DNA from 4 places in the Streptomyces dryopteridis genome. Region 1 is predicted to be linked to each of the others. Evidence: predicted binding sites of a transcription regulator. Region 1 holds the regulator's gene; each other region holds the start of a gene.
The links. Region 1 encodes HrcA, which represses chaperone genes, less so after heat shock. Its sites were predicted from a motif close to TTNGCACTCNGNNNNNCNGAGTGCNAA; they were not measured.
Positions count from the first base shown of each region.

Region 2: groES (co-chaperone GroES) is a predicted target of HrcA. The motif match lies at 5,668-5,694, and genes of this name have one in related genera.
Region 3: groL (chaperonin GroEL) is a predicted target of HrcA. The motif match lies at 3,442-3,468, and genes of this name have one in related genera.
Region 4: ACN20G_RS15155 (FmdB family zinc ribbon protein) is a predicted target of HrcA. The motif match lies at 2,625-2,651, and genes of this name have one in related genera.

Region 1 covers NZ_CP187113.1:4,229,629-4,237,023, forward strand. Annotated here, with positions in the region: gene ACN20G_RS18075 (AMP-dependent synthetase/ligase) at 1-567, shown strand, start outside; gene hemW (radical SAM family heme chaperone HemW) at 626-1,858, shown strand; gene ACN20G_RS18085 (ADP-ribosyltransferase) at 1,881-2,522, opposite strand; gene ACN20G_RS18090 (DUF3097 domain-containing protein) at 2,638-3,444, opposite strand; gene ACN20G_RS18095 (MBL fold metallo-hydrolase) at 3,462-4,205, opposite strand; gene hrcA (heat-inducible transcriptional repressor HrcA) at 4,363-5,379, shown strand; gene dnaJ (molecular chaperone DnaJ) at 5,380-6,519, shown strand; gene ACN20G_RS18110 (nitronate monooxygenase) at 6,712-7,395, shown strand, end outside.
Region 2 covers NZ_CP187113.1:2,202,068-2,209,462, forward strand. Annotated here, with positions in the region: partial or broken gene ACN20G_RS09075 (WhiB family transcriptional regulator) at 1-149, shown strand, start outside; gene ACN20G_RS09080 (LysR family transcriptional regulator) at 661-1,557, opposite strand; gene ACN20G_RS09085 (MOSC domain-containing protein) at 1,639-2,364, shown strand; gene ACN20G_RS09090 (SDR family NAD(P)-dependent oxidoreductase) at 2,440-3,213, shown strand; gene groL (chaperonin GroEL) at 3,422-5,053, opposite strand; gene groES (co-chaperone GroES) at 5,216-5,524, opposite strand; gene ACN20G_RS09105 (FtsW/RodA/SpoVE family cell cycle protein) at 6,052-7,395, shown strand, end outside.
Region 3 covers NZ_CP187113.1:2,522,135-2,529,529, forward strand. Annotated here, with positions in the region: gene ACN20G_RS10565 (alanine/glycine:cation symporter family protein) at 1-697, opposite strand, end outside; gene ACN20G_RS10570 (phosphoribosylanthranilate isomerase) at 887-1,504, opposite strand; gene groL (chaperonin GroEL) at 1,693-3,312, opposite strand; gene ACN20G_RS10580 (cold-shock protein) at 3,706-3,912, opposite strand; gene ACN20G_RS10585 (MoaD/ThiS family protein) at 4,335-4,613, opposite strand; gene thrC (threonine synthase) at 4,668-5,945, opposite strand; SAM riboswitch class I at 5,964-6,109, opposite strand; gene ACN20G_RS10595 (glucosyl-3-phosphoglycerate synthase) at 6,304-7,257, shown strand; gene ACN20G_RS10600 (alpha,alpha-trehalose-phosphate synthase (UDP-forming)) at 7,298-7,395, shown strand, end outside.
Region 4 covers NZ_CP187113.1:3,532,901-3,540,295, forward strand. Annotated here, with positions in the region: gene ACN20G_RS15140 (carboxymuconolactone decarboxylase family protein) at 1-146, opposite strand, end outside; gene ACN20G_RS15145 (hypothetical protein) at 382-1,260, shown strand; gene ACN20G_RS15150 (S-methyl-5'-thioadenosine phosphorylase) at 1,358-2,191, opposite strand; gene ACN20G_RS15155 (FmdB family zinc ribbon protein) at 2,306-2,614, opposite strand; partial or broken gene ACN20G_RS15160 (MFS transporter) at 2,844-4,133, opposite strand; gene ACN20G_RS15165 (potassium/proton antiporter) at 4,512-6,056, opposite strand; gene ACN20G_RS15170 (penicillin acylase family protein) at 6,375-7,395, shown strand, end outside.

The DNA.
Region 1 (7,395 bases):
CGCGGCCCCGGCATCATGCAGGGCTACCACGGGCAGCCCGAGAAGACCGCCGAGGTGCTGGAGAGCGACGGCTGGTTCCACACCGGCGACATCGGCGAGCTCTCGGCCGACGGCTACCTGCGGATCACCGACCGCAAGAAGGACCTGATCAAGACCTCCGGCGGCAAGTACGTGGCGCCCGCCGAGGTCGAGGGCCAGTTCAAGGCCCTGTGCCCGTACGTCTCCAACATCGTCGTGCACGGCGCCAACCGGAACTTCTGCTCCGCGCTCATCGCCCTCGACGGCCCCGCCATCCTCGCCTGGGCCGCCGAGAACGGCCTGGAGGGCAAGGACTACGCGCAGGTGGTGGCCGCCCCCGAGACGGTCCGGCTGATCGAGACCTACGTGCAGACCCTCAACGAGGGCCTCCAGAAGTGGCAGACCGTGAAGCGGTTCCGGCTGCTGCCCCGCGACCTCGACGTGGAGCACGGCGACCTCACCCCCAGCCTCAAGCTGAAGCGGCCGGTGGTCGAGCGCGAGTTCAAGGGCCTGCTGGACGAGATGTACGCCGGGTCCCGCGAAGCCTGAGGCCCCGCCCGTACCCGGGCGGGCCGATCGGCCCGCCCGGGTACGGGACAATGGGGGAATGCCTTCCGTACTGCCCGATGGTGAGCCCGTGCCCGAGGACGGCCGACTGCCGGCCGCCGCCCGGGAGGGCGCCGTCGACCGGCCGCTCGGGTTCTACCTGCACGTCCCGTACTGCGCGAGCCGCTGCGGGTACTGCGACTTCAACACGTACACCGCCACCGAGCTGCGCGGCAGCGGCGGCGTGCTCGCCTCCCGCGAGAACTACGCCGACACCCTGATCGACGAGATCCGGCTGGCCCGCGAGGTCCTCGACGGGGACCCGCGCGAGGTCCGCACCGTCTTCGTCGGCGGCGGCACCCCCACCCTGCTGCCGGCCGCCGACCTGGTGCGGATGCTGGCGGCGGTCCGCGAGGAGTTCGGGCTCGCCCCGGACGCCGAGATCACCACCGAGGCCAACCCCGACTCCGTGGACCCGCGCTACCTGGAGACCCTGCGCGAGGGCGGCTTCAACCGGCTCTCCTTCGGGATGCAGAGCGCCCGCCCGCACGTCTTGAAGATCCTCGACCGCACCCACACCCCCGGCCGGCCCGAGGCATGCGTGGCCGAGGCCCGCGCGGCCGGGTTCGAGCACGTCAACCTCGACCTCATCTACGGCACCCCCGGCGAGTCCGACGAGGACTGGCGGGCCTCCCTGGACGCCGCGATCGGCGCCGGCCCCGACCACGTCTCCGCGTACGCGCTGATCGTCGAGGAGGGCACGGGCCTGGCCCGCCGGATCAAGCGCGGCGAGGTCCCCATGACCGACGACGACGTGCACGCCGACCGCTACCTCATCGCCGACGAGGCCATGGCCGCCGCCGGCTACCACTGGTACGAGGTGTCCAACTGGGCGACCACCGAGGCCGCCCGCTGCCTGCACAACGAGCTGTACTGGCGCGGCGCCGACTGGTGGGGCGCCGGACCCGGCGCCCACAGCCACGTCGGCGGGGTCCGCTGGTGGAACGTCAAGCACCCCGGCGCCTACGCGGCGGCCCTGGCCGCCGGCCGCTCCCCGGGCGCGGGCCGCGAGGTGCTGGCCGAGGAGGACCGCCGGGTCGAGCGGATCCTGCTGGAACTGCGCCTGGTCACCGGCTGCCCGCTGGAACTGCTGGCCCCGGCCGGCCTCGCCGCCGCCCGCAAGGCGGTCGCGGACGGACTGCTGGAGCCGGGGCCCTTCACGGAGGGACGGGCCGTGCTCACCCTGCGCGGCCGGCTCCTGGCCGACGCCGTCGTCCGCGACCTCGTCGACTGAGGGGTCGCGGACCCGCGGGGTCTCAGAACGCCTCGCGCCACGGGCGGTAGTTCGGGTTGTCCACGCACTCGGACATGACCTCCGTCTTGGTGGCCTTGTCCACCGGGCAGACCCCCACCACGAACGAGGGCGCGATCCCGCCGGGGAAGGCCACCTCCACCTGCGAGGCGTACTTGTGGGTGTCGCCGATGGTGCGGTTCACGTCGATGCCGCCCGGGGCGTCCACGTAGTAGTTCCAGCCCGACTTCCACCAGGTCTTGTACAGGTCGTGGTCGTAGGTGGTGGACACGTACGGGGAGGGCTGGTTGGCCAGCACGTAGCTCTCCACGTCGTACTGCCCGCCCACGGTGTCCTTCGGCCGGAACCCCTCCTCGAAGATCACCGCCGGCGGCCGGCCGTCCGAGCGGTACAGCTGCCGGCAGTCGATCCGCCAGGACGGGGACGGGGTGATCCGCCCCAGGTCCACCCGGGGGTCGGCGGCCGGGTAGAGGTGGTCGGAGACCCGGGGGCAGGAGTTGGCCGGGGCCAGGGCCCGGGCGGCGGTCCGGGTGGTGACCCGGGCCGAGACGGTGGCGGCGTCGGCGGAGCCGAGCGAGGGCAGCAGGGAGGCGGCGAGCGCGGTCACGACCACGAGGGCGCGCCGGCGCAACACGTTGACGATCATGACCGGCAGCCTGGCGGCCGGCCGGGCACGGGCGCCGGCACGTCACCCGTGCGTGAGCGTGTCGCTGTCGGCGGGTTGTCGTCCGCGTGCTAGAGGACCGTTTCTGCCGGGTCTCTCACCCCTCCGGCGCCGTCACGAAGTCGATCAGCTCCTCCACCCGGCCCAGCAGCGCCGGCTCCAGGTCCCGGTACGAACCCACCCGCGCGAGGATCCCGCGCCAGGCCACGCCCGGCTCCGTCGACCACCCCAGCGCCCGGCACACCCCCGTCTTCCAGTCCTGCCCCGGCGGGATCACCGGCCAGGCCGGGATCCCCAGCGCCGAGGGCTTCACGGCCTGCCACACGTCCACGTACGGATGCCCCGCCACCAGCATGTGCGGCGAGGTCACCGATGCCGCCAGCCGCGACTCCTTCGACCCCGGCACCAGATGGTCCACGAGCACCCCCAGCCGGGCGTCCGGGCCCGGCGCGAACTCCGCGACCACCGCCGGCAGGTCGTCGATCCCCTCCAGGTACTCCACGACCACCCCCTCGATCCGCAGGTCCTCGCCCCACACCCGCTCCACCAGCTCCGCGTCGTGCCGGCCCTCCACGTAGATCCGGCCCGCCCGCGCCACCCGCGCCCGCGCCCCCGGCACCGCCACCGAACCCGAGGCCGTGCGCGCCGGCGCGGCCGGGGCCCGGGAGGGGCGCACGAGGGTCACGACGACGCCGTCCAGCAGGAACCCGCGCGGCTCCAGCGGGAACACCCGCCGCCTGCCGAACCGGTCCTCCAGGGTCACCGTCCCGGCCTCGCAGCCCACCACCGCGCCGCAGAAGTCGACGCCGGCGACCTCCACCACGAGATCGGGGTCGGCGGGCACCTCGGGGACGGCCTTCGGACGCTTCCAGGCGGGGGTCAGATCGGAGGAGTACTCGCGCATTGTGCCGAGGGTAGTGCTCAGGGGCCCGGCGGCACGGCCTTCGGGGCCACCCCGTGCGCCGCCGCCAACGACTCCCGTTGCGCCGCCACGAAGGCCGCGTCCACCACCGCCCCGTGCCCCGGCACGTAACGGGCCTGCGGGCCGCCCAGCGACAGCAGCCGGTCCAGGGCGTCCGGCCAGCGCGCCGGCACCGCGTCCGGGCCCACCGAGGGCGCCGCCGACTCCTCCACCAGGTCCCCGCAGAACACCACCTCGACCTCGCCCGGCACGCACACCGCCAGATCGTGCGGGGAGTGCCCGGGGCCCACGTTCGCCAACAGCACCTGCACCCCGCCCAGCTCCAGGGTCCACTCCCCGGACACCGAGTGCCGGGGCTCCACCAGGGCCTCCGTGGCCGCGACCGCCGCCTCCTCCGGCAGCCCGTGCCGCACGGCGTCCGCGCACAGCTCGGCCCGGCCCGTGCGCAGGGCCGCCGCCAGGCCCACCGCGCCGAAGACCTCCGCGCCGGCGAAGGCCGCGGCCCCCAACACGTGGTCGAAATGTCCGTGGGTGAACGCGAGGTGCGTCACACGCCGGCCGGTCAACCGTTCCGCCTCCCGACGGATTTCCGCGCCCTCCGCGAGCGAGGAACCCGGGTCGATCAGGAGGGTCGACACGTCGCCCACCACCAGTCCCACGGTGCAATCCCACACCGGCAGCCGTCGCCGGCCGACCCGACCCGCGAGTCGTTCCCAGCCGGCCTCTTCCCATCGCACGTCCATGCGGGGACGCTACCGTGACGGACCGGCCTTGCCTCCGGTCCGCTCGCCCGCCGTACACTGACCGGGGGATCTCTGGCACTCGCACGACGGGAGTGCCGGCAGGGGCCGGGGGACAACGGGACGAGACCACGAGTCAACGAGCTGGAGGTGCGCGCGAATGCTCAGCGAACGCAGACTTGAAGTGCTGCGCGCCATCGTCCAGGACTATGTCGGCACGCAGGAGCCCGTCGGCTCCAAGGCGCTCACCGAACGCCACCACCTCGGGGTGTCGCCCGCCACCGTGCGCAACGACATGGCCGTCCTGGAGGACGAGGGGTACATCGCGCAGCCCCACACCAGTGCCGGGCGCATCCCCACCGACAAGGGCTACCGCCTCTTCGTGGACAAGCTCGCGGGGGTCAAGCCGCTGTCCACGCCCGAGCGACGGGCCATCCAGAACTTCCTCGACGGCGCCGTCGACCTCGACGACGTGGTCGGCCGCACGGTGCGGCTGCTCGCGCAGCTCACCCGCCAGGTCGCCGTCGTGCAGTACCCGAGCCTGACCCGCTCCACCGTCCGGCACGTCGAACTGATCGCGCTGGCCCCGGCCCGCCTGATGCTCGTGCTGATCACCGACACCGGCCGGGTCGAGCAGCGGATCCTCGACTGCCCGGCGCCCTTCCCCGAGACCTCCCTGGCCGATCTGCGGGCCCGGCTCAACAGCCGGGTCGTCGGCCGGCGGTTCGCCGACGTGCCGGGCCTGGTCACCGACCTGCCCGAGTCCTTCGACGGCGAGGACCGGGGCACCGTCACGGCCGTGCTGGCCACCCTCCTCGAAACCCTGGTCGAGGAGACCGAAGAGCGGCTGATGATCGGCGGCACCGCCAATCTCACCCGCTTCGGACACGATTTCCCCCTGACGATCAGGCCGGTGCTGGAGGCGCTGGAGGAGCAGGTCGTGCTCCTCAAGCTCCTCGGCGAGGCCGGAGAGTCGGGGATGACCGTACGCATCGGCCACGAGAACGACTACGAGGGGCTCAACTCCACCTCCGTCGTCTCGGTCGGCTACGGTTCCGGCGGCGAAGCCGTCGCCAAACTCGGCGTGGTCGGCCCGACCCGCATGGATTACCCCGGAACGATGGGAGCGGTACGCGCAGTGGCACGTTACGTCGGACAGATCCTGGCGGAGTCGTAAGTGGCCACGGACTACTACGCCGTACTCGGCGTGCGCCGCGACGCATCGCAGGACGAGATCAAGAAGGCATTCCGGAGGCTCGCCCGCGAGCTGCACCCGGACGTGAACCCCGATCCCAAGACGCAAGAGCGTTTCAAGGAGATCAACGCGGCCTACGAGGTCCTCTCGGACCCGCAGAAGAAGCAGGTCTTCGACCTCGGCGGGGACCCCCTGTCCTCGGCCGGCGGCGGAGGCGGCGCGGGCGGCTTCGGCGCCGGCGGCTTCGGCAACTTCTCCGACATCATGGACGCCTTCTTCGGCACGGCCCAGCAGCGCGGACCGCGCTCGCGGACCCGCCGCGGCCAGGACGCCATGATCCGGCTGGACCTGGAGCTGGACGAGGCCGCGTTCGGCACCACCAAGGAGATCCAGGTGGACACGGCCGTCGTGTGCACCACCTGCTCCGGCGAGGGCGCCGCCCCCGGCACCTCCGCGCAGACCTGTGACATGTGTCGCGGGCGCGGCGAGGTCTCGCAGGTCACCCGGTCCTTCCTGGGCCAGGTCATGACCTCGCGGCCCTGCCCGCAGTGCCAGGGCTTCGGCACCGTCGTGCCCACCCCCTGCCACGAGTGCGCGGGCGACGGACGGGTCCGCTCGCGGCGCACCCTCACCGTCAAGATCCCCGCCGGCGTCGAGAACGGCACCCGGATCCAGCTCTCGGGCGAGGGCGAGGTCGGCCCCGGCGGCGGCCCCGCCGGCGACCTGTACGTGGAGATCCACGAACTGCCGCACCCGGTGTTCCAAAGGCGCGGGGACGACCTGCACTGCACGGTCACCCTCCCCATGACGGCGGCCGCGCTCGGCACCACCTGCCCGCTCGACACCCTCGATGGCATGGAGGAGGTCGACGTCCGGCCCGGCACCCAGTCCGGCCAGGCCATCCCCCTGCACGGCCGGGGCGTCACCCACCTGCGCGGCGGCGGACGCGGCGACCTCATCGTGCACGTCGAGGTCCAGACCCCGAACAAGCTCGACGCCCAGCAGGAGGAGCTGCTGCGCCAGCTCGCCAAGCTGCGCGGCGAGGAACGCCCCCTCGGCGAGTTCAAGCCGGGCCAGCAGGGCCTGTTCAGCCGCCTGAAGGACGCCTTCAACGGCCGCTGAGCGAGCCCGCGCCCCCGGCGGCGCACACCCCGGCCCGAGGGCCCGGACCGTCACCCGACGGACCGGGCCCTCGGCCCGTTTCCGGGCCCCGCGAGTCCGGCGCGGCGGACGGCGCGACGGACGGCGCGGCGGACTGTGCCAGGGGAATGTGGCGATTCGGCGTGCCGTGGGGGACATGGCACGATGCAGCTCATGTCCTCCGCGCTGAACGGCCTTTTCCGGTACCCGATCGTGCAGGCGCCCATGGCCGGCGGCGGGTCCTGTCCCGTCCTCGCGGCCGCCGTCTCCGAGGCCGGCGGGCTCGGGTTCCTCGCCGGCGGGTACAAGACCGCCGACGGCCTGTTCCAGGAGATCAAACAACTGCGGGCCCTCACCCGCCGCCCCTTCGGCGTCAACCTCTTCATGCCGCACGCCCCCTACGCCGACCCCGCCGCCGTCGAGGTCTACCGCCAGCAGCTCGCCGGCGAGGCCGGCTGGTACGAGGTCTCCCTCGCCCCCGAGGACACCGTCGGCAGCGACGACGACGGCTACGAGGCCAAACTGGCCCTGCTGTGCGACGCGCCCGTCCCCTTCGTCACCTTCACCTTCGGCTGCCCCCCGGCCGCCGTCCTCGCCCGCCTGCGGGCCGTCGGCACCCGCACCGCCGTCACCGTCACCTCCCCCGAGGAGGCCCGCGCCGCGACCGCCGCCGGAGCCGACGCCCTGTGCGTGCAGGGCATCGAGGCCGGCGGCCACCAGGGCACCCACCGCGACGACGCCCAGGACGACGCCCACGGCGCCGGCATCGGCCTCCTCACCCTCCTCACCCGGGTCCGCGAGATCTCCCCGCTGCCGCTGATCGCCGCCGGCGGCCTGATGCGCGGCGCGCAGATCGCC
Region 2 (7,395 bases), 2.0 Mb from region 1:
TGTGCATGCGCTGCCCCGTCCGGGCCGAGTGCGCGGCGCACGCGCTGGCCGTCCGCGAGCCCTACGGCGTGTGGGGCGGACTGACGGAGGACGAACGCGAGGAGCTGATGGGCCGGGCCCGGCACCGCCTCATCCCCGCCACGGCCGCGGTCACCGCCGCCACCACCGGAGCCACCACGAGCGCGCTCGGCAACCTCACCGGCACCCTCGGCGCCCCGCAGCCGAAGCCCGCCCCCAAGCCCACCCCGCCGCCCAAGCGCACGCCCCCGCCCACCCCGACCGCCCCCACCCCGAAGCCCGCCCCGCCCGCCGGCGCCCGCACCCCCGCGCGCGCCCACACCCCGGCCGCGCACGGCAGCGCCCTCAACGGCACCGCCGCCGACACCGGCCCGCTGAACCCCAACCAGAACCCGAACCAGAACGCGAGCACCGTGAACGGCACGCCGACCGGCGCCCGACCGCACGGACACGGCGGCGGCACCGGCCGCCCGGTCGGCACCCACACCAACCGGCCCGTGCTCGCCGGCAGCCCCAACCGGCTCGGCCGCCGCGACTGACCCGAGCCCCGCTCCCCCGCCCCGACCCCGCGCGCACCGCGCACGGTCGGGGCGGGGCCCACGCGAGCCCGCCCGGCGCCCGGCCGGCCCCCGGCTCAGCGACTCAGCGGTTCGCGGCCCGTTCCAGTTCGGTCAGGGTCTCCGCCACCGCCGGCACCCGGGCCAGGTCCGGCAGGGTCAGCGCGACCACCTCGCGCTCCACCGCCGGCTCCACCACCACCGTGCGCACCCCCTTGGCCCGCACCGACTCCACCGCCAGCTCGGGCAGCACCGCCACCCCGAGCCCGGCGCCGACCAGCCCGACCACGGCCGGGTAGTCGTCGGTGGCGAAGTCGATCCGAGGGGTGAAGCCGACCCCCTCGCAGACCTCCACCAGGTGCCGGCGGCAGCGCGGGCAGCCCGCGATCCACGCCTGGTCGGCCAGTTCCGCGAGGTCCACGCGTTCCCGTTCGCCCAGCGCGTGCCCCTGTGGCACCAAGCCCACCAGCCGGTCGGTGAGCAGCGGGCGCACCACCAGGTCCTCCCATTCGGCCGGGGTGGAGGAGCCGACGTAGCGGAAGGCGAGGGCCACGTCGCAGTCGCCCTCGCGGAGCATCTCCACCGAGCGCGGCGGCTCGGCCTCCACCAGCGAGACCCGGGTGCCGGGGTGCGCGGCGCGCAGCGCCGCCAGGGCGGTGGGCACGAGGGTGGAGCTGCCGCTGGGGAAGGACACCAGGCGGACCCGGCCGGCGCGCAGCCCGGCGATGGCCGCGACCTCCTCCTCGGCCGCCGTCAGCCCGGCCAGGATCCCGGCCGCGTGCCGCACGAGGGCCTCGCCGGCCTGGGTGAGCCGCATCTCGCGGCCGGTGCGGATCAGCAGCGGGGTGCCGGCCGACTGCTCCAGGGCCTTCATCTGCTGGGAGACGGCGGGCTGGGTGCAGCCCAGTTCGCGGGCGGCGGCGGAGAAGGAGCCGGTGGTGGCGACGGTGCGCAGGATGCGGAGGTGGCGGGCTTCGATCACCCTTCGAGCATAAGCCACCCTTTCATCAAGGGGGCATTAATGCCCATGCGCCTTTGATCCTGCCTTGGATAGCGTGGTGCCATGGAGCCCACTCACACCCCCGCCGGCCCGACCGGCGTCCTCGTCTCGCTCAACGTCGGCCGTCCCGAGGCCCGGGAGTACACCGACGCCTCCGTCGGCGTCACCGCCATCGGCAAGCGCCCCGTGCCCGGCCCGCTGCGGGTGACCGCGCCCGGGCCCAAGGGCGAGGGCGGCAGCGGGGTCGAGGGCGACACCGTCTGCGACCGCCGCTACCACGGCGGCGACCACCAGGCCGTGTACGCGTACGCGCGCGAGGACCTCGACTGGTGGGGCGGGGTGCTGGAGCGCGAGCTCGCGCCGGGCCTGTTCGGGGAGAACCTGACGACGGTCGGCCTCGACGTGAACGGCGCCCTGATCGGCGAGCGCTGGCGGGTCGGCGGGGAGCTGGTGCTGGAGGTGGCCTCGGCCCGCATCCCCTGCCGCACCTTCCAGGGCGCGCTGGACGAGGGCGGATGGGTGAAGCGGTTCACCCAGGAGGGGCGGCCGGGTGCCTACCTGCGGGTGATCACCCCGGGTCCGGTCTCGACGGGGGACGCGATCGAGGTGATCCACCGTCCGGAGCACGAGGTGACCGTGGCCGTGCTGTTCCGCGCGCTGACCACCGAACGGGCCCTGCTGCCGCAGGTGCTGGCGGCCGGGGAGGCGCTGGGGCCCTCGGAGACGGCGAAGGCGCGGGAGTGGATCGCGAAGCGGGACGCGCGCGGCGCCGGGCCGGTCGGGGGCTGAGCGCGCCGCCGCCCGGGGGCACCGGGGGGCCGCCCCGCTCGTGGACGGGCGGGGGTCGGCCGTAGGTTGGGGCCCATGACGACTGCGTTGATCACCGGGTCCACCGCCGGCATCGGGGCCGCGTTCGCGCGCCGGCTGGCCTCCCAGGGCCGGCATCTGGTGTTGGTGGCCCGCGACACCGAGCGCCTGAACCGGCAGGCCACCGAACTGCACGACCGGCACGGGGTCGAGGTGGAGGTGCTGACCGCCGACCTCTCGACGGAGGAGGGCATCGCGGCGGTGGAGCACCGGCTCGCCGACCGCACCCACCCCGTGGACCTGCTGGTCAACAACGCCGGGTTCGGCAACCGGGGCCGCTGGCTGGAGGTGCCGATGGCCGACGAACTGACGATGCTGAAGGTGCACGTGGAGGCCGTGCTGCGGCTGTCGACGGCGGCGGCCGAGTCGATGCGCGAGCGCGGCCGGGGCGGGATCGTGAACGTGGCCTCGGTCGCGGCCTTCCTGCCGCGCGGCACGTACGGGGCGAGCAAGGCGTGGGTGGTGCAGTTCACCCAGGGCGCGGCGAAGGACCTGGCCGGGTCGGGGGTGCGGATGATGGCGCTGTGCCCGGGGTTCGTGCGCACCGAGTTCCACGAGCGGGCCGGGATGGGGACGGACAACATCCCGGGCTGGATGTGGCTGGACGCGGACAAGCTGGTGGCGGAGGCGCTGACGGACCTGGCGCGCGGCCGGACCGTGTCGATCCCCGATCCGCGGTACAAGGCGCTGATGGGCGTGGTGAAGCTGGCGCCGCGCGGGCTGTTGGGCGGGGTGTCCTCGAAGGCGGGCCGCAAGTACGGGCCGCGCTGAGGCCCGTGCCGGGGTGGGGTCCGTGCCCCGTGGGATCCGTGCCGGGGTGAGGCGCGTGCCCGTGTGAGGCCCGTCGTGCCGAATCGTTCCCGCGCGGCCCCCTCGGGCCGGCCCCGGACGTGCGGGAGGCCCCGCCCGGTGTTCACCGGGCGGGGCCTCGCCGTGTGCGCCGGCCCGAGGGCCGGGGTGCCCCTCGCGGGGCGGTGCCTCAGTGGCTGTGGCCGTGGCCGCCGTGGCTGTGGCCGGCGTCGCCCTCGTCCTCGGCCGGCTTCTCGACGACCAGGGTCTCGGTCGTCAGGAGCAGGGAGGCGATGGAGGCGGCGTTCTCCAGGGCGGAGCGGGTGACCTTGACCGGGTCGATGACGCCGGCCTTGACCAGGTCGCCGTACTCGCCGGTGGCGGCGTTGAAGCCCTGGCCCTTGTCGAGCTCGGCGACCTTGGAGGTGATGACGTAGCCCTCCAGGCCGGCGTTCTCGGCGATCCAGCGCAGCGGCTCGACGACGGCGCGGCGGACGACCGCGACACCGGTGGCCTCGTCGCCGGTCTTGCCGAGGTTGTCCTCCAGGACCTTCGCGGCGTGGACGAGCGCGGAGCCGCCACCGGAGACGATGCCCTCCTCGACCGCGGCGCGGGTCGCGGAGATGGCGTCCTCCAGACGGTGCTTCTTCTCCTTCAGCTCCACCTCGGTGGCGGCGCCGACCTTGATGACGCACACGCCGCCGGCGAGCTTCGCGAGGCGCTCCTGGAGCTTCTCGCGGTCCCAGTCGGAGTCGGTGGACTCGATCTCGGCCTTGATCTGGTTGACGCGGCCGAGGACGTCCTCGGAGGAGCCGGCGCCGTCCACGATCGTGGTGTCGTCCTTGGAGACGGTCACGCGGCGGGCGGAGCCCAGCACGTCGAGACCGGCCTGGTCGAGCTTGAGGCCGACCTCCTCGGCGATGACGGTGGCACCGGTGAGGGTGGCCATGTCCTGGAGCATCGCCTTGCGACGGTCGCCGAAGCCGGGGGCCTTGACGGCGACCGCGTTGAAGGTGCCGCGGATCTTGTTGACGACCAGGGTCGACAGGGCCTCGCCCTCGACGTCCTCGGCGATGATCAGCAGCGGCTTGGAGCCACCCGCCTGGATGACCTTCTCCAGCAGCGGCAGCAGGTCCTGGATGGACGTGATCTTGCCCTGGTTGATCAGGATGTAGGGGTCGTCGAGGACGGCCTCCATGCGCTCCTGGTCGGAGACCATGTACGGGGAGAGGTAGCCCTTGTCGAAGGCCATGCCCTCGGTGAACTCCAGCTCCAGGCCGAAGGTGTTGGACTCCTCGACGGTGATGACACCGTCCTTGCCGACCTTGTCCATCGCCTCGGCGATGAGCTCGCCGACCTGCTTGTCCTGCGCGGAGAGCGCGGCGACGGCGGCGATGTCGGCCTTGTCCTCGATCGGGCGGGCGGTCGCGAGGAGGTCCTCGGAGATCGCCTTGACCGCGGCGTCGATGCCCTTCTTCAGGGAGGCCGGGGAGGCGCCGGCGGCGACGTTGCGCAGACCCTCGCGGACGAGCGCCTGGGCCAGGACGGTCGCGGTGGTGGTGCCGTCACCCGCGATGTCGTTGGTCTTGGTCGCCACCTCCTTGACGAGCTGGGCGCCGAGGTTCTCGTACGGGTCGTCGAGCTCGACCTCACGGGCGATGGTGACGCCGTCGTTGGTGATGGTCGGCGCGCCGAACTTCTTGTCGATGACCACGTTGCGGCCCTTGGGGCCGATCGTGACCTTGACCGTGTCGGCCAGCTTGTTGACGCCGCGCTCAAGGGCGCGACGGGCGTCCTCGTCGAACTTCAGGATCTTCGCCATGGAAGCGGTTCAGCCCTCTCGAAAATTCCGGGGTGTAAACACGTCGCGCCCCTCGCCGCCCGGCGTGAGCGGGGAGATGAGGGGCGCGACCGCCGACGGACGACGGCCCGGGGTTCCGGACCGGCCGCGCACGCCGGGGTGATGCCTTGGTGGTGCCGGGTCTTACTTCTCGACGATCGCGAGCACGTCGCGGGCCGAGAGGACGAGGTATTCCTCGCCGCTGTACTTGACCTCGGTGCCGCCGTACTTGCTGTACAGCACGATGTCGCCGACGTTCACGTCGAGCGGCAGACGCTGGCCGTCCTCGAAGCGGCCCGGGCCCACGGCGAGGACGACGCCCTCCTGGGGCTTCTCCTTCGCGGTGTCCGGGATGACCAGGCCGGAGGCCGTGGTCTGCTCGGCGTCGAGCGGCTGGACCACAATGCGGTCCTCAAGCGGCTTGATGGCAACCTTGGAGCTGGCGGTCGTCACGATCCGACCTCCCCCTTCGGAGATCTCGCGGGGTTAACTGTCTGGGGTGCGAACCAGCCGGCCCGTCGTCGCGGGTGCCGGACCTGCCCGTCGCAATTGGCACTCACCAGGGGCGAGTGCCAGGGCCGAGACTATTCCGGTGATTAGCACTCGGTCAAGCGGAGTGCCAATTCAGCACCCTCGCGGGGTGGCCGGCGGGGTCGGGACCACCGCGCGGGACGGGGGCGGGGCGAACGGCCCGGGCTGATCAGTACCCGTCCGCGGGCCGTCCACACGGGGCCGGGGCGCCCGGTGCGGGCGGGCCGGGGCGGTGTGACTCTTCCCATCGGCGTCCGGGCCAGGAACCATGGTCACGGGCGTATCGTCAAAGACGATATGAAGACAAAGCGCCGCACAGCCGGACGGGCGGGCCGCGGGACCGACGCGTTCCCGTTCGCCCCGGCAGCCCCGGTCGGACCCGCGCCGACCCCGGCCCTCGACCTTCCCACCCGTTCCGCCTCCGCATCGTCGACCCCCGGTGGTTCCCGGTGCGCGGACTGAGCGTGGTGGGCGCCTCGGCGCGTGCGCGGCGGCGCACCGAGGCGTGGCTGTTGTTGTTCGTCGTGCTCATCAGCGTCGCGGGCGTGGCCTGCGCGGGTCTGGCGATGAACGACGAGCTGCCGGGGAACATCGGCAGCTTCGCGGTCAGCATGACCCTGCTGGCCCTGGTGGGGCATCTGGCCGTGCGCCGGTTCGCGGCCTACGCCGACCCGCTGATCCTGCCGCTGGCCCTGCTGTTGTCGGGGCTGGGCCTGGTGCTGCTGTTCCGCCTGGACCAGGCGTACATCGAGCGCTACAACTCCGAGGCGAACGCCCCGGGGCAGATGATGTGGACCGTGGTGGGCGTGGCCGCGTGCGTGATCACGCTGATGGTGCTGCGGGACCACCGGCTGCTCCAGCGGTTCATCTACATCACGATGGTCGTGGCCCTGGTGCTGCTGATCGCGCCGGCGTTCTTCGGCGCGGACACCTACGGCGCCAAGCGCTGGATCCAGTTGCCGGGCATCTCGGTGCAGCCGGGCGAGTTCGTGAAGATCATGATCGCGATCTTCTTCGCGGGCTACCTGATGATCCACCGGGACTCGCTGGCGCTGACCGGCCGGAAGTTCCTGGGGATCCGGCTGCCCCCGATGAAGCAGCTGGGGCCGATCGTGACCGTGTGGGTGGTCTCGATGCTGGTGCTGGTCTTCGAACGGGACCTGGGCACCTCGCTGATCTTCTTCGGCGTGTTCGTCGTGATGCTGTACGTGGCCACCGCGCGCACGAGCTGGATCGTGTGCGGTCTGCTGATGGCGGCGGTGGGCGCGTTCGTGGTCGGGTCCAGCGAGCCGCACGTGAAGGGCCGCGTGGACGCGTGGCTGGATCCGATGGCGTACTACACCAAGGGCACCGGCACGGATCAGCTCGCGCAGGCCCTGTTCAGCTTCGGCACCGGCGGGTTGACCGGGACGGGGCTCGGGCAGGGGCAGCCGGAACTGATCAAGTTCGCGGGCCGCTCGGACTTCATCCTGACCACGGTCGGCGAGGAGTTGGGCCTGGCCGGGGTGATGGTGGTCGTGCTGCTGTACGCGCTGCTCGTGCAGCGCGGGCTGCGGATGGCGCTGGGCGCCCGTGACCCCTTCGGCAAGCTGTTGGCGGTGGGGCTCTCGGCGGCGCTGGCCCTGCAGGTGTTCGTGGTCGCGGGCGGGGTGACCGGCTTGATCCCGTTGACCGGCAAGGCGCTGCCGTTCCTCGCGAAGGGCGGTTCGTCCCTGCTGGCGAACTGGATCATGATCGCGTTGCTGTTGCGGATCAGCGACAGCGCGGAGCGCCTGCGGGAGGCGGACGCGACG
Region 3 (7,395 bases), 1.7 Mb from region 1:
CGGCCAGTCCGAGCAGCAGGTAGATCACCGCCATCACGGGCACGAGCACGCTCGTCACGGACGAGATGCGGCGCACCCCGCCGAAGACCGCGAGCGCCAGCAGCCCGGCCAGCGCCAGGCCGGTGACCGGCGCGAACCAGTCCCCGCCGGCGCCCGACAGCGAGCCGCCCGCGACCGAGGTGATCGTGTTGGCCTGCACCGCGTTGAACACGAACCCGAAGGTGACGGTGATCGTGACGGCGAACAGCACGCCCAGCCACCGCTTCCCCAGGGCCCGCTGCATGTAGTACGCCGGACCGCCCCGGTAGGCGCCGGTGGAGCCGCGCACCTTGTAGAGCTGCGCGAGGGCCGATTCGACGAACGCGGAGGCCGCGCCGACCAGCGCCATCATCCACATCCAGAACACCGCGCCCGCCCCGCCGAGGGTGATGGCGGTGGCCACGCCGGCGATGTTGCCGGTGCCGACCCGCGCGGCGGCCGAGATCGTGAAGGCGCCGAAGGAGGACACCTGCTTGCGGCCGTCGGCGCGCGGCGGGGTCTTCTCCTTCACCACCCGGAACATCTCGGGCAGCAGGCGCAGCTGGACGCCCTTCGACCGGACCGTGAAGTAGAGACCGGCGCCGATGACCAGGGGGATCAGCAGCCAGGTCCAGAAGTGATCGTTCACGGTGACGATCAGCGCGTCCAGGTTCTCCATATCGGAAGTGTCGCGGGGACGGAAGGCCCGCCGACAGGGACCAAGGGCCGTGACCCATGGGACCCACGGCCCACGAAACGCGCCCTTCGCCCCGTTTTGGTCCCGCGTTCGCGGGCGCCGCTCAACCTTCCGGCCGGGTTGCCCCTCCCCCGTTCAGGGCCGTGCGAAGGATCACGTCCGGGGCCGGTTTCAGGAGCGCGCGGCGGCGAGGAAGGCGCGGATCAGCTCCGGGGACTTCACCCCGCGCTCGCCCTCCACCCCGCTCGACACGTCCACGCCCCACGCGCCGGTCACCTTCAGCGCCTCCCGCACGGTGCCCGGCGTGAGACCCCCGGCCAGCAGCCAGCGCCCGGCGGGGGCGGTGAAATCGGCCGCGCCCCAGTTCCACGGCCTGCCCGAGCCCGGGTCCGGGGCGTCCACGAGCAGCAGGTCCTCCCCGTGCTCCCCGCAGCGCTCCACCCGGCGGGCGGTGGCCCGCAGCAGGGTACGGCCGGGGACCCGAAGCCGGGGGTACCAGGCGGCGGGCTCGTCCCCGTGCAGCTGCACCCCGCGCACCCCGCTCTCCTCGGCCAGCCGCTCGACCTCGGCGAACTCCTGGCCGCGGAACACGCCGACGGTCAGCACGTGGGCCGGCACCTCGGCGGCCAGGGCTCGCGCCAGCTCGGCCGTGACCGTGCGGGGGCTGCCCGGGGCGAGCACGAAGCCGACGGCGTCGGCCCCGGCCTCGACCGCGACGCCCACGTCGTGCGGGGTGCGCAGACCGCAGATCTTCACGTACGGGGCGGCGGCGGTGGCGGGGCTCGTCATGGCCCCCAGTCAACCGCAGGAACCCGGTCGCGGGCGAGCCCCGCCCCAGGGCCGGGTACGCGAACGGGCGGTGTTTCACGTGAAACACCGCCCGGCAACGCCCGAGGGCGGGCCCCCCTCCCTTGCGGAAGCGGGACCCGCCCTCGGTCGGTTCAGCGATGGAGCCGCCGATCAACCCGTGGGGTCGATCAGAAGTCCATGTCACCGCCCGGCATGCCACCGGGGGCCGCGGCGGCCTTCTCCGGCTTGTCGGCGATGACGGCCTCGGTGGTGAGGAAGAGCGCGGCGATGGAGGCCGCGTTCTGCAGGGCGGAGCGGGTGACCTTGGCCGGGTCGATGATGCCCTCGGCGACCAGGTCCACGTACTCGCCGGTCGCGGCGTTGAGGCCGTGACCCGGGGTCAGGTTGCGCACCTTCTCCACGACGACGCCACCCTCGAGGCCGGCGTTGACGGCGATCTGCTTCAGCGGGGCTTCCAGCGCCAGCTTGACGGCGGCGGCACCGGTGGCCTCGTCGCCCTCCAGCTCCAGCTTCTCGAAGACCGCGGAAGCCTGCAGCAGGGCCACGCCACCACCGGCGACGATGCCCTCTTCGACGGCCGCCTTGGCGTTGCGCACGGCGTCCTCGATGCGGTGCTTGCGCTCCTTGAGCTCGACCTCGGTCGCGGCACCGGCCTTGATGACGGCGACGCCACCGGCGAGCTTCGCCAGGCGCTCCTGGAGCTTCTCGCGGTCGTAGTCCGAGTCCGAGTTCTCGATCTCGGCACGGATCTGGTTCACGCGACCGGCGACCTGGTCGCTGTCACCGGCACCGTCGACGATGGTGGTCTCGTCCTTGGTGATGACGACCTTGCGGGCGCGGCCCAGCAGGTCGAGACCGGCGTTCTCCAGCTTGAGGCCGACCTCCTCGGAGATGACGGTGCCACCGGTGAGGATGGCGATGTCGCCGAGCATGGCCTTGCGACGGTCACCGAAGCCCGGGGCCTTGACGGCGACGGACTTGAAGGTGCCGCGGATCTTGTTGACGACCAGGGTCGACAGGGCCTCGCCCTCGACGTCCTCGGCGATGATCAGCAGCGGCTTGCCGGACTGCATGACCTTCTCCAGCAGCGGAAGGAGGTCCTTCACGTTGCTGACCTTGGAGTTGACGATGAGGATGTACGGGTCGTCCAGGGACGCCTCCATACGCTCCATGTCGGTGGCGAAGTACGCCGAGATGTAGCCCTTGTCGAAGCGCATGCCCTCGGTGAGCTCGAGCTCCAGACCGAAGGTCTGCGACTCCTCGACGGTGATGACGCCTTCCTTGCCGACCTTGTCCATCGCCTCGGCGATGAGCTCGCCGATCTGGGTGTCGGCGGCGGAGATGGACGCGGTGGAGGCGATCTGCTCCTTGGTCTCGACGTCCTTCGCCTGCTCCAGCAGGGCGGCGGAGACGGCCTCGACGGCCTTCTCGATGCCGCGCTTCAGAGCCATCGGGTTGGCGCCGGCGGCCACGTTGCGCAGGCCCTCGCGGACCAGCGCCTGCGCCAGGACGGTCGCGGTGGTCGTACCGTCACCGGCGACGTCGTCCGTCTTCTTGGCGACTTCCTTGACCAGCTCGGCGCCGATCTTCTCGTACGGGTCCTCCAGCTCGATCTCCTTGGCGATGGACACGCCATCGTTGGTGATCGTGGGGGCGCCCCACTTCTTCTCAAGGACGACGTTGCGACCCTTGGGGCCAAGGGTGACCTTGACGGCGTCGGCGAGCTGGTTCATGCCGCGCTCGAGACCGCGCCGGGCCTCCTCGTCGAACGCGATGATCTTGGCCATGTGAAGTGGTCCTCCCGGACTGGGGTGGATTGCTCCGGACCGTGCTCCGATGCCCGCGACGGACGGCCCGAGCACCCGGCGGTTCCTTCCCGCCCGGCCCTTCGAACCTCATCGAATCGGTCCAAGTTTTTGTCACTCTCAAGGGGAGAGTGCCAACGCCAATGATTAGCACTCGCCCCCCACGAGTGCAAGCGCCTTCGGAGAACCCGCAGGTCGGCGCGGAGCACGCGCTCGGGCGGGCCGCCCCCGGGAGGCCGTGCCGCGCCGGTCGCCGCGCCGGTCCCGCGCCGATCGCGGGCCCGCCGGCCGCACAACGCGTGAGGGGCCCATCCCCCTCTGGTGGGGATGGGCCCCTCACGGGTGCCTGTCGGTCGTGGCCCGATCGCGTCGGACTCAGCCCTCGGCGTGCTTGACCATGTCCGCCTGCGGACCCTTCTGGCCCTGCGAGATCTCGAATTCGACCCGCTGACCCTCTTCAAGGGTGCGGTATCCGTCCATCTGAATGGCGCTGTAGTGGACGAATACATCCGCACCACCGTCGACCGCGATGAAGCCGTAGCCCTTCTCCGCGTTGAACCACTTGACGGTGCCCTGAGCCATGCCCAACTCCCCTATTACCGGCCCTTGCGCGGGAACGCACTTCGCGATCCCGGGTCAGAACTTGCGTCGGAACGCCTCGACCGCGGCTGAATGTATCTGCACCAACGCGGTCTGCAACAGGTCAATCCGACGAGAAATCCGGCCATACCCGAATATGCAAATAGGGTGAAACTCGGGAATATTCTCGGGCAACTCGGGCGAGACAAACGACGCCAAAGCCCCATAGCGCACACGGAGGTTGGCGCGATGTCGACGGTCTCCGGGCAATTTCACCGGGACCGGACACGTACGGGAGCGGGGGCTTCCCCAACCTTACCGCGCCCAATCAAGCAGAATTGCCCCCTCCGCTTGTCGCGGAGAGGGCAATCGACAAACTCCCGAGGCGATCCGGGAGCGCCCCCCGACGCCCCCGGACCGAGGACTCAGCAGCCGCCGGCGACCGCCGGGATGATCGAGACCCCGGCGCCGTCGGGGGTCTTGGCGTCCAGACCGCCCTCGAAGCGCACGTCGTCGTCGTTGACGTACACGTTCACGAAGCGACGCAGCTTGCCCTGGTCGTCCAGGATGCGCGCGCCGATGCCCGGGTGCGAGGACTCCAGGGAGGCGATGACCTCGGCCAGGGTCGCGCCCTCGGCGGGCACCTCGGCCCGGCCGTCGGTGTAGGTGCGCAGGATGGTGGGGATGCGGACGTTGACGCTCATGACAGGGGCCTTCCGTGAGGACGGGGAGGGGACGGGGGAGGAGCCGCGGAGGGCTCAGGCCAGACCGGCGCTCCGGAAGGCGTCCAGGTTGGGCCGGATGGTCGCGGAGGGCCGGCAGTCGGCCACCGCGTCCAGGGTCTTGAGCCCGTCGCCCGTGTTGACCACGACGGTGGTCAGCGTCGGGTCCAGCAGGCCGTTCTCGATCAGCTTGCGGGTCACGCCCACGGTCACGCCACCGGCGGTCTCCGCGAAGATGCCCTCGGTGCGCGCCAGCAGCTTGATCGCGTCCACGACCTGCTCGTCGTCGACGTCCTCGACCGCGCCGCCGGTGCGCCGGGCCACGTCGAGCACGTACGGGCCGTCCGCCGGGTTGCCGATGGCCAGGGACTTGGCGATGGTCTTCGGCTTCTGCGGGCGGACCACGTCGTGCCCGGCCTTGAAGGCCACGGAGACCGGGGAGCAGCCCTCGGCCTGCGCGCCGAAGACCTTGTAGGGCTTGTCCTCGACCAGACCGAGCTTGATGAGCTCCTGGAGGCCCTTGTCGATCTTCGTGAGCTGGGAGCCGGAGGCGATCGGGATGACGATCTGGTCCGGGAGCCGCCAGCCGAGCTGCTCGCAGATCTCGTAGGCCAGGGTCTTGGAGCCCTCGCCGTAGTAGGGGCGCAGGTTGACGTTGACGAAGCCCCAGCCCTCGCCCAGCGGGTCGCCGATGAGCTCGGAGCAGAAGCGGTTCACGTCGTCGTAGTTGCCCTCGATGGCGACGAGCTCGCCCCCGTAGACGGCGGCCATGACGACCTTGCCGTCCTCCAGGTCGTGCGGGATGAACACGCAGGAGCGCAGTCCGGCCCGGGCGGCGGCGGCGCCGACGGCGCCGGCCAGGTTGCCGGTGGAGGAGCAGGAGAGGGTGGTGTAGCCGAAGGCGCGGGCGGCCTCGACGGCGATGGCCACGACGCGGTCCTTGAAGGAGTGCGTCGGGTTGCCCGAGTCGTCCTTGACGTAGAGCTTGCCGGTGATGCCCAGCTCCTTGGCCAGGTTCTCGGCGTCCACGAGCTTGGTGAAGCCCGGGTTCAGGTTGGGCTTGTCGGCCACGTCGGCGGGGACGGGCAGCAGCGGCGCGTAGCGCCAGATGTTCTGGGGGCCCGCCTCGATCGCGGCCCGCAGCGCCTCGGGGTCGCCGAGGGGCAGGTCGTACGCGACTTCCAGCGGGCCGAAACACTCGGCGCAGGCGAAGATCGGGCCGAGGTCGAACCGGGTGCCGCACTCGCGACAGGAGAGCGCGGTGGCGGGACCGAGATCGACGGAGGTGGCGGAGGCGACAGTCTGTGCAGCCATGGCAGGCGAGGCCCTTTCTCCTCATCTTCCTCGTGGGCGCGTTTCGCCACACGAGACGGATTTGGCACCTTCCCTAGTCGGGGGACCTCGCGAATGCGCGAGAACCGACTGGAGGGTTGCCGGGGCTTCAACGGGCCGTTTCCCTCTGCCCCTCTGGATGAGCGGTATGGCGCCGGTCGCGCGCTTGCTGACGCGCCGGTGCGTTTGTGCGCGGAGGACCCCGACATGCGATGGTCCTTCGCGTTGCTCAAGACTGTAACCGAAGGCCCGGGTGGTTGAGACAGACGTCCGAACCGCGAGATGGATCACATTTCGGACCGCCACGGGCCACCGCCGACCCACCCAGGGAGTGTCGAAGGTGCTGGAAGAAGTGGAGCGTTGGCTGGCCGACCGCTCCTGGTCGGCGGCCGCGCGCCCGCTGGAGCTGCTGCTGGAGCGCAAACGGGCCTCCGGCACCACCGTCAGCGTGGTCCTGCCCGCGCTGAACGAGGAGGAGACGGTCGGGGAGATCGTCACCGCCATCCGGCGCGACCTGATCGAGGCCCCGCCCGCCCCGCTGGTGGACGAGCTGGTGGTGATCGACTCCGGGTCGAAGGACCGCACCGGCGAGGTCGCGGCCAAGGCCGGGGCCCGGGTCGTGCACCGGGACGAGATCCTGCCGCGGATACCCGCGCTGCCCGGCAAGGGCGAGGTGCTGTGGCGCTCGCTGCTGGTCACGCGCGGGGACGTGGTGTGTTTTGTCGACGCCGACCTGCGCGATTTCACCTCCACCTTCGTCTCGGGGATCCTCGGCCCGCTGCTGACCGATCCCGAGGTGGCCTTCGTGAAGGCCATGTACGACCGGCCGCTGGGCGAGCTGCCCGGCCAGGGCGGCCGGGTCACCGAGCTGGTCGCCCGTCCGCTGCTCAACCTGCACTGGCCCCGGCTGGCCGGTTTCGTGCAGCCGCTGGGCGGCGAGTACGCCGTCCGCCGCGAGCTGCTGGAGCGGCTGCCGTTCCCGGTCGGCTACGGGGTGGAGCTGGGGCTGCTGGTGGACGCGCTGCACACCGTGGGCCTGGACGCGTTGGCGCAGGTGGACGTGGGGGTGCGGGCGCACCGGCACCAGGACGGGCAGGCGCTGGGCCGCATGGCCGCCGCCATCCACCGCACCGCCGAGGTGCGCCTGGACCGCCGGCACCTGGTCCGCCCGGAGCTGGTGCAGTTCGAGCGGACGGCGGAGGGCTTCGCGCCCCGCAGCCACCCGGTGGACACGGTGGAACGGCCCCCCATGACGGAGATCGCCGAGTACCTCGGACGCCGCCACGTGGCCTGACACACGTTTGCCCGCCGGCCGCCCCGGCCAGGATCGCCACATGGCCCACGAAGCGTCCCCCTCCCCCGCCGTCCCCTCCGCCCCCGACGCCGGCGGTGCCCGGGTCCTGGTCGCCGCCAACCGCGGCCCGGTCTCGTA
Region 4 (7,395 bases), 700 kb from region 1:
TCCATGGCGAAGTAGGTCGAGAGCACCCTGGTGTTGTGCCCGTAGGCCAGGCCGGGCTCCAGCACCTTCCCGAAGTCCCGGCGCGACCACCAGCCGCCGATCCGCAGCAGCAGCGAGGGGCGGGGGGCGAGCGACACGTACGGCATGGTCGGGTCCTTCCGGTCGGTGACGCGCCCTGCGCGCGCCCTCACCCGGTGGACCGGACGGGCCGCCCGGATGTGACAGGGCGGCCGAGGTTTTTCTCGGGAGGTTCGCGGAGCGTCTCCCTCCGCCGGCCCGGGGAACCGATCCCGCCGTACGGACGTGAAGTGTTCATGTCGGACGAGCTCCCTATGATGCGTGCTTCGACACCCTCGAACACCGCCCCCAAGGAGACGACGCATGGCGCAGTACGGCCCCGGTCCGGGTCAGCCCCCGCCGAACAACCCCTACGGCCAGTCGGGCAACCCGTACGGCCAGTCGGGCAACCCCTACGGTCCCGGCCCCGGTCAGCCGGGCCCGCCGCCCGGGAACCCGTACGGGCAGCCGGGCCCGCCGCCCGGCAATCCCTACGGCGGCCCGGGGCAGCCCCCGCCGCCGCCCGGCGGCTGGGGCGGTCCGCCGCCCGGCCGGCCGACCCCGCCGCCCGGCAAGGGCAAGGGCCTGGTGAGCGTGCTCGTGCTGCTCGTGCTGCTGATAGGCGCCGGCTACGGGCTCTCGAAGATCGTCGGCGACGACAAGGGCGGCTCCGACAAGCCCACCGCCTCGCCCTCCGCCTCGCACTCCTCCTCCAAGGGGGAGAAGGCCGGTCCGTGGAAGGTCGGGGACTGCGGCGGACCCGACCCCGAGGACCGGCCGGACGGCTACACGGACTTCGACTGCGACGAGTCCGGCGCCACCTTCAAGGCCCTGGAGGTGCAGGAGGCGAGCATCCTGCCCGGCTCCGTGCAGTGCCCCGCCGGCACCGACCTGATCATCCAGGTCAAGCGCACCTTCGGCGGCAACAAGGACGGCGGCCTGCCCACCCAGACGGTCTGCGGCCGCAACCTCAAGGACCCGCACCCCGGTGACGCGGGCGCCGGCGGCGGCCAGCTCGTCAAGGGCGACTGCATCACCGAGACCGCCAAGGAAGTGGCCTGCGCGAGCGCCGGCAGCGGCGCCTACAAGGTCCTCGACCTGGTCAAGCTGGAGTCCCAGTGCCCGGCCGGCACCACCGAGCCGATGAAGCTGACCATGTCCATCGGCCGCCCCTTCGACGTGATCTGCGCGAAGCCCGCGTAAGGGCGGCGCACGCCGACGCCCGCACGCCGACGCCCCGCCCCGACCGGAGGAGACCGGTCGGATCGGGGCGTCTCGCGCGTCGGGCGCGGGCGGGTGCCTACGGCAGTTCGATGCCCAGGTCCCAGCCGTCGTGCGCGTGGGTGCACAGGCAGTCGCGGTCGGCCGACGGCGGCAGCGCCGTCACCGCGTCGAAGAGCACCTCGCGCAGCCGGCCCACGTTCTCGCCGAAGACCTTCAGCACCTCGGTGTGCGAGACGCCGTCGCCGGTCTCCGCGCCCGCGTCCAGGTCCGTGACCAGGGCGATCGAGGTGTAGCACAGGCCCAGCTCGCGGGCCAGGATGGCCTCGGGGTGGCCGGTCATGCCCACGATGGACCAGCCCATCGCGGCGTGGAAGCGGGATTCGGCGCGGGTCGAGAAGCGCGGGCCCTCGATGACGACCATGGTGCCGCCGTCCACCGGCTCCCAGTCCCGTCCCCGGGCCGCCGCCAGCGCGACCTGACGCCCGACCGGGCAGTAGGGGTCGGCGAAGGTGGTGTGCACGACGTTGGGCACGGTGCCGTCCGGCAGCGGCAGCCCGTCGAAGAAGGTGCCCACGCGGGCCTTGGTGCGGTCCACGAGCTGGTCGGGGACGAGCAGGGTGCCCGGCCCGAACTCCTCGCGTAGCCCGCCGACGGCGCAGGGCCCGAGCACCTGGCGCACGCCCAGGGAGCGCAGCGCCCACAGGTTGGCCCGGTAGTTGATCCGGTTCGGCGGGACCTTGTGGTCGCGGCCGTGTCGGGGCACGAAGGCGACCTTGCGGCCGGCCAGCTCGCCGAGGAAGACGGAGTCGCTGGGGGCGCCGTACGGGGTCTCCACGGCGACCTCGGTCACGTCCTCCAGGAAGGAGTAGAACCCGGACCCGCCGATGACGCCGATCTCTGCGTTGCTCATGACAGCGTTGCTCATGGCGCCCACAGTATCCGGGCACGCCGAAGGCCCCGCTGCCCGCCCGGGACCTGTTCGGTCCGGGGTGGTGCGGGGCCCGGCGTGGCCTGGTGCGCGCGTTTAGGCGGCGGGGGTGGAGGAGCTCGTGCTCGACGCGGCCGGGGCGGCGGTCGAGGTGGTGCTCGACGTTCCCGAGGTGGTCGACGCGGACGAGGTCTTCGAGGACGAGGCCGGCGTGGAGCTCGACGAGGAGCCGCGGCTGTCGTTCCGGTAGAAACCGGAGCCCTTGAAGACGATCCCGACGGCGGAGAACACCTTCTTGAGGCGTCCCTGGCAGCTCGGGCACTCGGTCAGCGCGTCGTCGGTGAACTTCTGCACGGCCTCAAGGCCCTCACCGCACTCGGTGCACTGGTACTGGTAGGTCGGCACGAATTTCCTCCTGGCACTCTGACTCGATGAGTGCTAACGACGGTCCATGGTGACGTATTCCGCCCGTTCAGTCCACCGTCACCGGGACGCGGTGACCGACGCCACGCTCGCGCGCGGCCCCGGAACCCTTGTCCGCCATGGCCTTCGGGCTCTCCACGGTCATCTCGGGAGAAGAATCGGACGCCACCGTTCCGTGGCTCCGGTCGGCCTGTCCGGCCTGCGGCGCGGACTTGCTGACGATCCGGCTCGGGCCGTGCGGGGCCAGCTTGGAACGCAGCGCGAGCACGGTCAGCAGGGCCAGCACGGTCGCGCCGGCGGGCACCAGGAAGCCGTACGTGGAGCCGTGGGCGTCGGTCAGGCGACCGGCCACGGTCATCGCGCCGGCCTGGCCGAAGGCGACCGCGCCGGTGAGCCAGGTGAACGCCTCGGTGCGGGCGTTGTGCGGGACCAGGGTCTCGACCATGGTGTAGCCGGTGATCAGGGCCGGGGCGATGCACAGGCCGACGATCAGGCCGAGGGCGCCGAGCAGGATCGCCGAGTCGGCGGTCCACAGCAGCGAGGCCGCGGCGGCGAGGCCGACGTAGCCGAGGATCAGGCGGCGGCGCGGGCCGATCTTCCAGGCGATCATGCCGCAGGCGATGCCGGCGATCATGTTACCGCCGGCGAAGACGCCGTACAGCAGGCCGTTGGCGCCCGGGTTGCCGATCTCCTGGGAGAACGCGGCCAGCGAGACCTGCATGCCGCCGAAGACGGCGCCGATGCCGACGAACGCGATGATCAGGACGCGCAGACCGGGGACGGACAGCGCGGAGGCGTGCTTCTGGCCGTCCGCCGAGTGCCGGCCGTGGGGCTTGGGCTGGGAGGAGCGGCGGGCCGCGAAGAACAGGCCGCCGAACAGGGTCAGCGCGGCCTCGGCGACCAGACCGGCCGCCGGGTGGACGCCCGCGCACAGGGCGGTGGCCAGCACCGGGCCGACCACGAAGGTGAACTCGTCGGTGACCGACTCGAAGGCCGCGGCGGTGGGCATGAGCGCCGAGCGCTCGCCCTCCAGCTTCGCGGTCCAGCGGGCCCGCACCATCGGGCCGACCTGCGGCACCGAGCCACCGGTCAGCACGGCCGACAGGGCCAGGGCCCACAGCGGGGCGCCGAGCAGGGCCAGGGTGACGAGCAGGGCCACGGACGCGGCGTGCGCGAGGACCGCGGGGATCAGGACGGCGGCCTGGCCGAAGCGGTCGGCGAGCTTGCCCATCTGCGGGGCGAGCAGGGCCATGGAGACACCGGTGACGGCGCCGATGATGCCCGCGTCGCCGTAGGAGCCGGTGGTGTGCTGCACGAGCAGCAGGATGCCGATGGCCAGCATCGCGAAGGGCTGGCGGGCGGCGAACCCGGGGAGGACGAAGCCCAGCGCGCCGGGGGTGCGCAGGAGCTGTCCGTAGCCGACCTTGGCCTTCGTGGGGCGGTCGGCGGCGGGGGAGGAGTTCTCGGACTTGTCGTGCTGGTCGGTCGTGACGGATGCCACGGCCTTGCCTTTCCACCGCCTGGTAGAGCGTCCCCGTCTGCGGACGACACGGCCTGTGGGTCGTGCCCGTACATGTGGGAGCTCCGAGAGCTGTCCTCTTGCGCCGGACCGAGTGATACCGGGGACCCACTGCGGGGGGTGCCACGGCCGCCGAGCGGTCGCGCCAGCTCTGCGTCAGGCAGAGTTGGTTCGATGTGTGTCCTTCGATCGTACAGGGGAAAAAGGGGACACGCCCTGTGATTGTGCTGACAAGGCGTGTCTTCACCTGCGATTAACGGGGACTTCACATCCCCCGATCTTGGAAACCGGCGTGAAAGCTGCGGTTTCCCTCGGTAAGGCGGCCGGATTCGTACGGATTTCGCAGCTCCGCCCGGTCTGTCAGGTACGTGACGAAGATCGCCGGGCGCCCGGCCCCGCGCCCGTGCCCGACCCGTGCCCGGCCCGCGCGCCGCCGCCGGCCGCGTGTCCGGCCACCGCGCCCGTCGTGCCCAGCCACCCGGCCAGCTTGCCGCCGCGCGCCACCGCCCGCAGCCGCTCCTCCGCCGCGTCCCGCACCGGGTCCGTGGCCACCACCAGCAGCTCGTCCCCGCGCCGCAGCACGGTCGAGGGCTGCGGCACGAAGCTCTCCGCGTCCCGCACCACCAGGGTCACCGAGGCCCCGGCCGGCAGTCGCAGCTCGTGGATCTCCACGCCGTGCATCTTCGAGGCGGCCGGGATCGAGAACGACAGCAGGTGCCCGCGCAGCTTCTCCAGCGGCGCCGACTCGATGCCGAGGTCGGACGCGGCCTCCGCCGGATCGCCCAGCCGCAGCTTGCGCGCCAGCCAGGGCAGCGTCGGCCCCTGCACCAGCGTGTAGACCACCACGAGCACGAAGACGATGTTGAACACCCGGTCGCTGCCCTCGATCCCCGACACCATCGGGATCGTGGCCAGGATGATGGGGACGGCGCCGCGCAGGCCCGCCCACGACATCAGCGTCTGCTCCTGCCACGGCACCCGGAACGGCAGCAGCGAGACGAAGACCTCCAGGGGCCGCGCCACCATCGTCAGCACCAGACCGATGACCACCGCCGGCCAGAAGTCGTTCACCAGCTCGTGCGGCGTCACCAACAGGCCCAACAGGACGAACATGCCGATCTGGGCGATCCAGCCGAGCCCGTCGGCGAAGCCCCGGGTCGCCTGCCAGTGCGGCAACTTCGCGTTGCCCAGCACCATCGCGGTCAGGTAGACGGCGAGGAAGCCCGAACCGTGCGCCATCGCGCCCGCCGCGTACGCCGCCACCGCGATCGCCATCACGGCGATCGGGTACAGGCCGGAGGCCGGCAGGGCCACGTGCCGCAGCCCGTACGCGCCGAGGAAGCCCACCGCGAGACCGATCGTGGCGCCGATCGCCAGCTCCAGGGCTATCTTCCCGAGCAGCAGGTACCAGTCGTCCACCGGGCCGACGGTCGCGAACGCCACGACGAGGATGACCACCGGCGCGTCGTTGAAGCCGGACTCGGCCTCCAGTACGCCCGTCACCCGCGAGGGCAGGGGCACCTTGCGCAGCACCGAGAACACGGCCGCCGCGTCCGTCGAGGAGACCACCGCGCCGATCAACAGCGCCTGCCGCCACTCCAGCCCCACGAGGTAGTGCGCGCCGGCGGCGGTCACCCCGACGCTGATGGCCACGCCGACCAGAGAGAGCATCACGGCCGCGGGCAGGGCCGGTTTGATCTCTTTCCACTTCGTGCCCAGACCGCCCTCGGCCAGGATGACGACCAGGGCGGCGTAGCCGATGACCTGCGTGAGCTCGGCGTTGTCGAACGTGACGTTGCCGATGCCGTCCTGACCCATGGCTATGCCTATGCCGAGGTAGATCAGAAGGCTCGGCAGGCCGCTTCGGGACGACACGCGCACCGCCGCCACGGCGACGAGGAGCACGAGCGAGCAGACCAGCAGGAGCTCGTTGAGCTGGTGGACGGTCAGCGATCAACCCTTTCCTCGGGGCACCCGCCGGCCGGGGCCGCCGGCATCGAACCGACGGGCGCGGCGCGTTCGGGCGCGCGACACAAGTACTTCGTTACCTTACCTAATCTTTGACGGTTCCTTGACGCCTCTCACCACATTGTGAAACGCCTGTTCGGCGTAGTGCTCGGTGTGTCGGGACTTCCTGCGGCCACCTGGGGGAAGGGACCGGCGGGTCCTGCGCCTATGGTTGCTCCCAGCACTCAGGACCACCCTGCCCCTCTAAGGACAGCGATGCCCGCCACAGAATCCGCTCCCTCCACCAAGAAGAAGGGACGACGCGCCCGTCTGATCGTGCTCCTCCTGGTGCTGGTACTCGTCGCGGGCCTCGGCTACGGGGCGTACTGGACCGTGGACAACGTCCGGGCCTCGTACCCCCAGACCAGCGGCGAACTGGCCGTCCCCGGCCTGGCCAAGCCCGTCGAGGTCAAGCGCGACGCCAACGGCATTCCGCAGCTCTACGCGGACACCGACGAGGACCTCTTCCGCGCCCAGGGCTACGTGCACGCCCAGGACCGCTTCTGGGAGATGGACGTCCGCCGGCACATGACCTCCGGGCGCCTCTCCGAGATGTTCGGCGAGGGCCAGGTCGAGACCGACGCCTTCCTGCGCACCCTGGGCTGGCGCAAGGTCGCCCAGGAGGAGTGGGACAAGAAGCTCAGCCCCGAGACCAAGAAGTTCCTCACCGCCTACGCCGACGGGGTCAACGCCTGGCTCAAGGGCAAGTCCGGCAAGGACCTGTCCGTCGAGCACGCCGCGCTGAAGCTGACCGAGGACTACGTGCCCGAGCAGTGGTCGCCGGTGGACTCGGTGGCCTGGCTCAAGGCCATGGCCTGGGACCTGCGCGGGAACATGCAGGACGAGATCGACCGCGCGCTGATGGCGGGCAAGCTGACGCAGGCGCAGATCGACCAGCTCTACCCGCCGTACCCCTTCGAGCGGAACCGGCCGATCGTGGACGGCGGCAAGGTCGGCACCGAGGGCTTCACCGCCGCCAAGGGCGACGGCGACACGGGCACGGGCACGGGCAACGGGACCTCGGGCACCGGCGGCACCGGCACCAACGGCACGGGCGGCACCGGGACCAACGGCCTCGCCCCGCAGACCTCCGGCACCAATTCCCTGCCCGGCGCCGCCGAGGGCGTCCGCGCCCAGCTCGGCGCCCTGGCCAGGACCCTGGACCAGGTCCCGGCGATCCTCGGCCCGAACGGCTCCGGCATCGGCTCGAACTCCTGGGTGGTCTCGGGCAAGTACA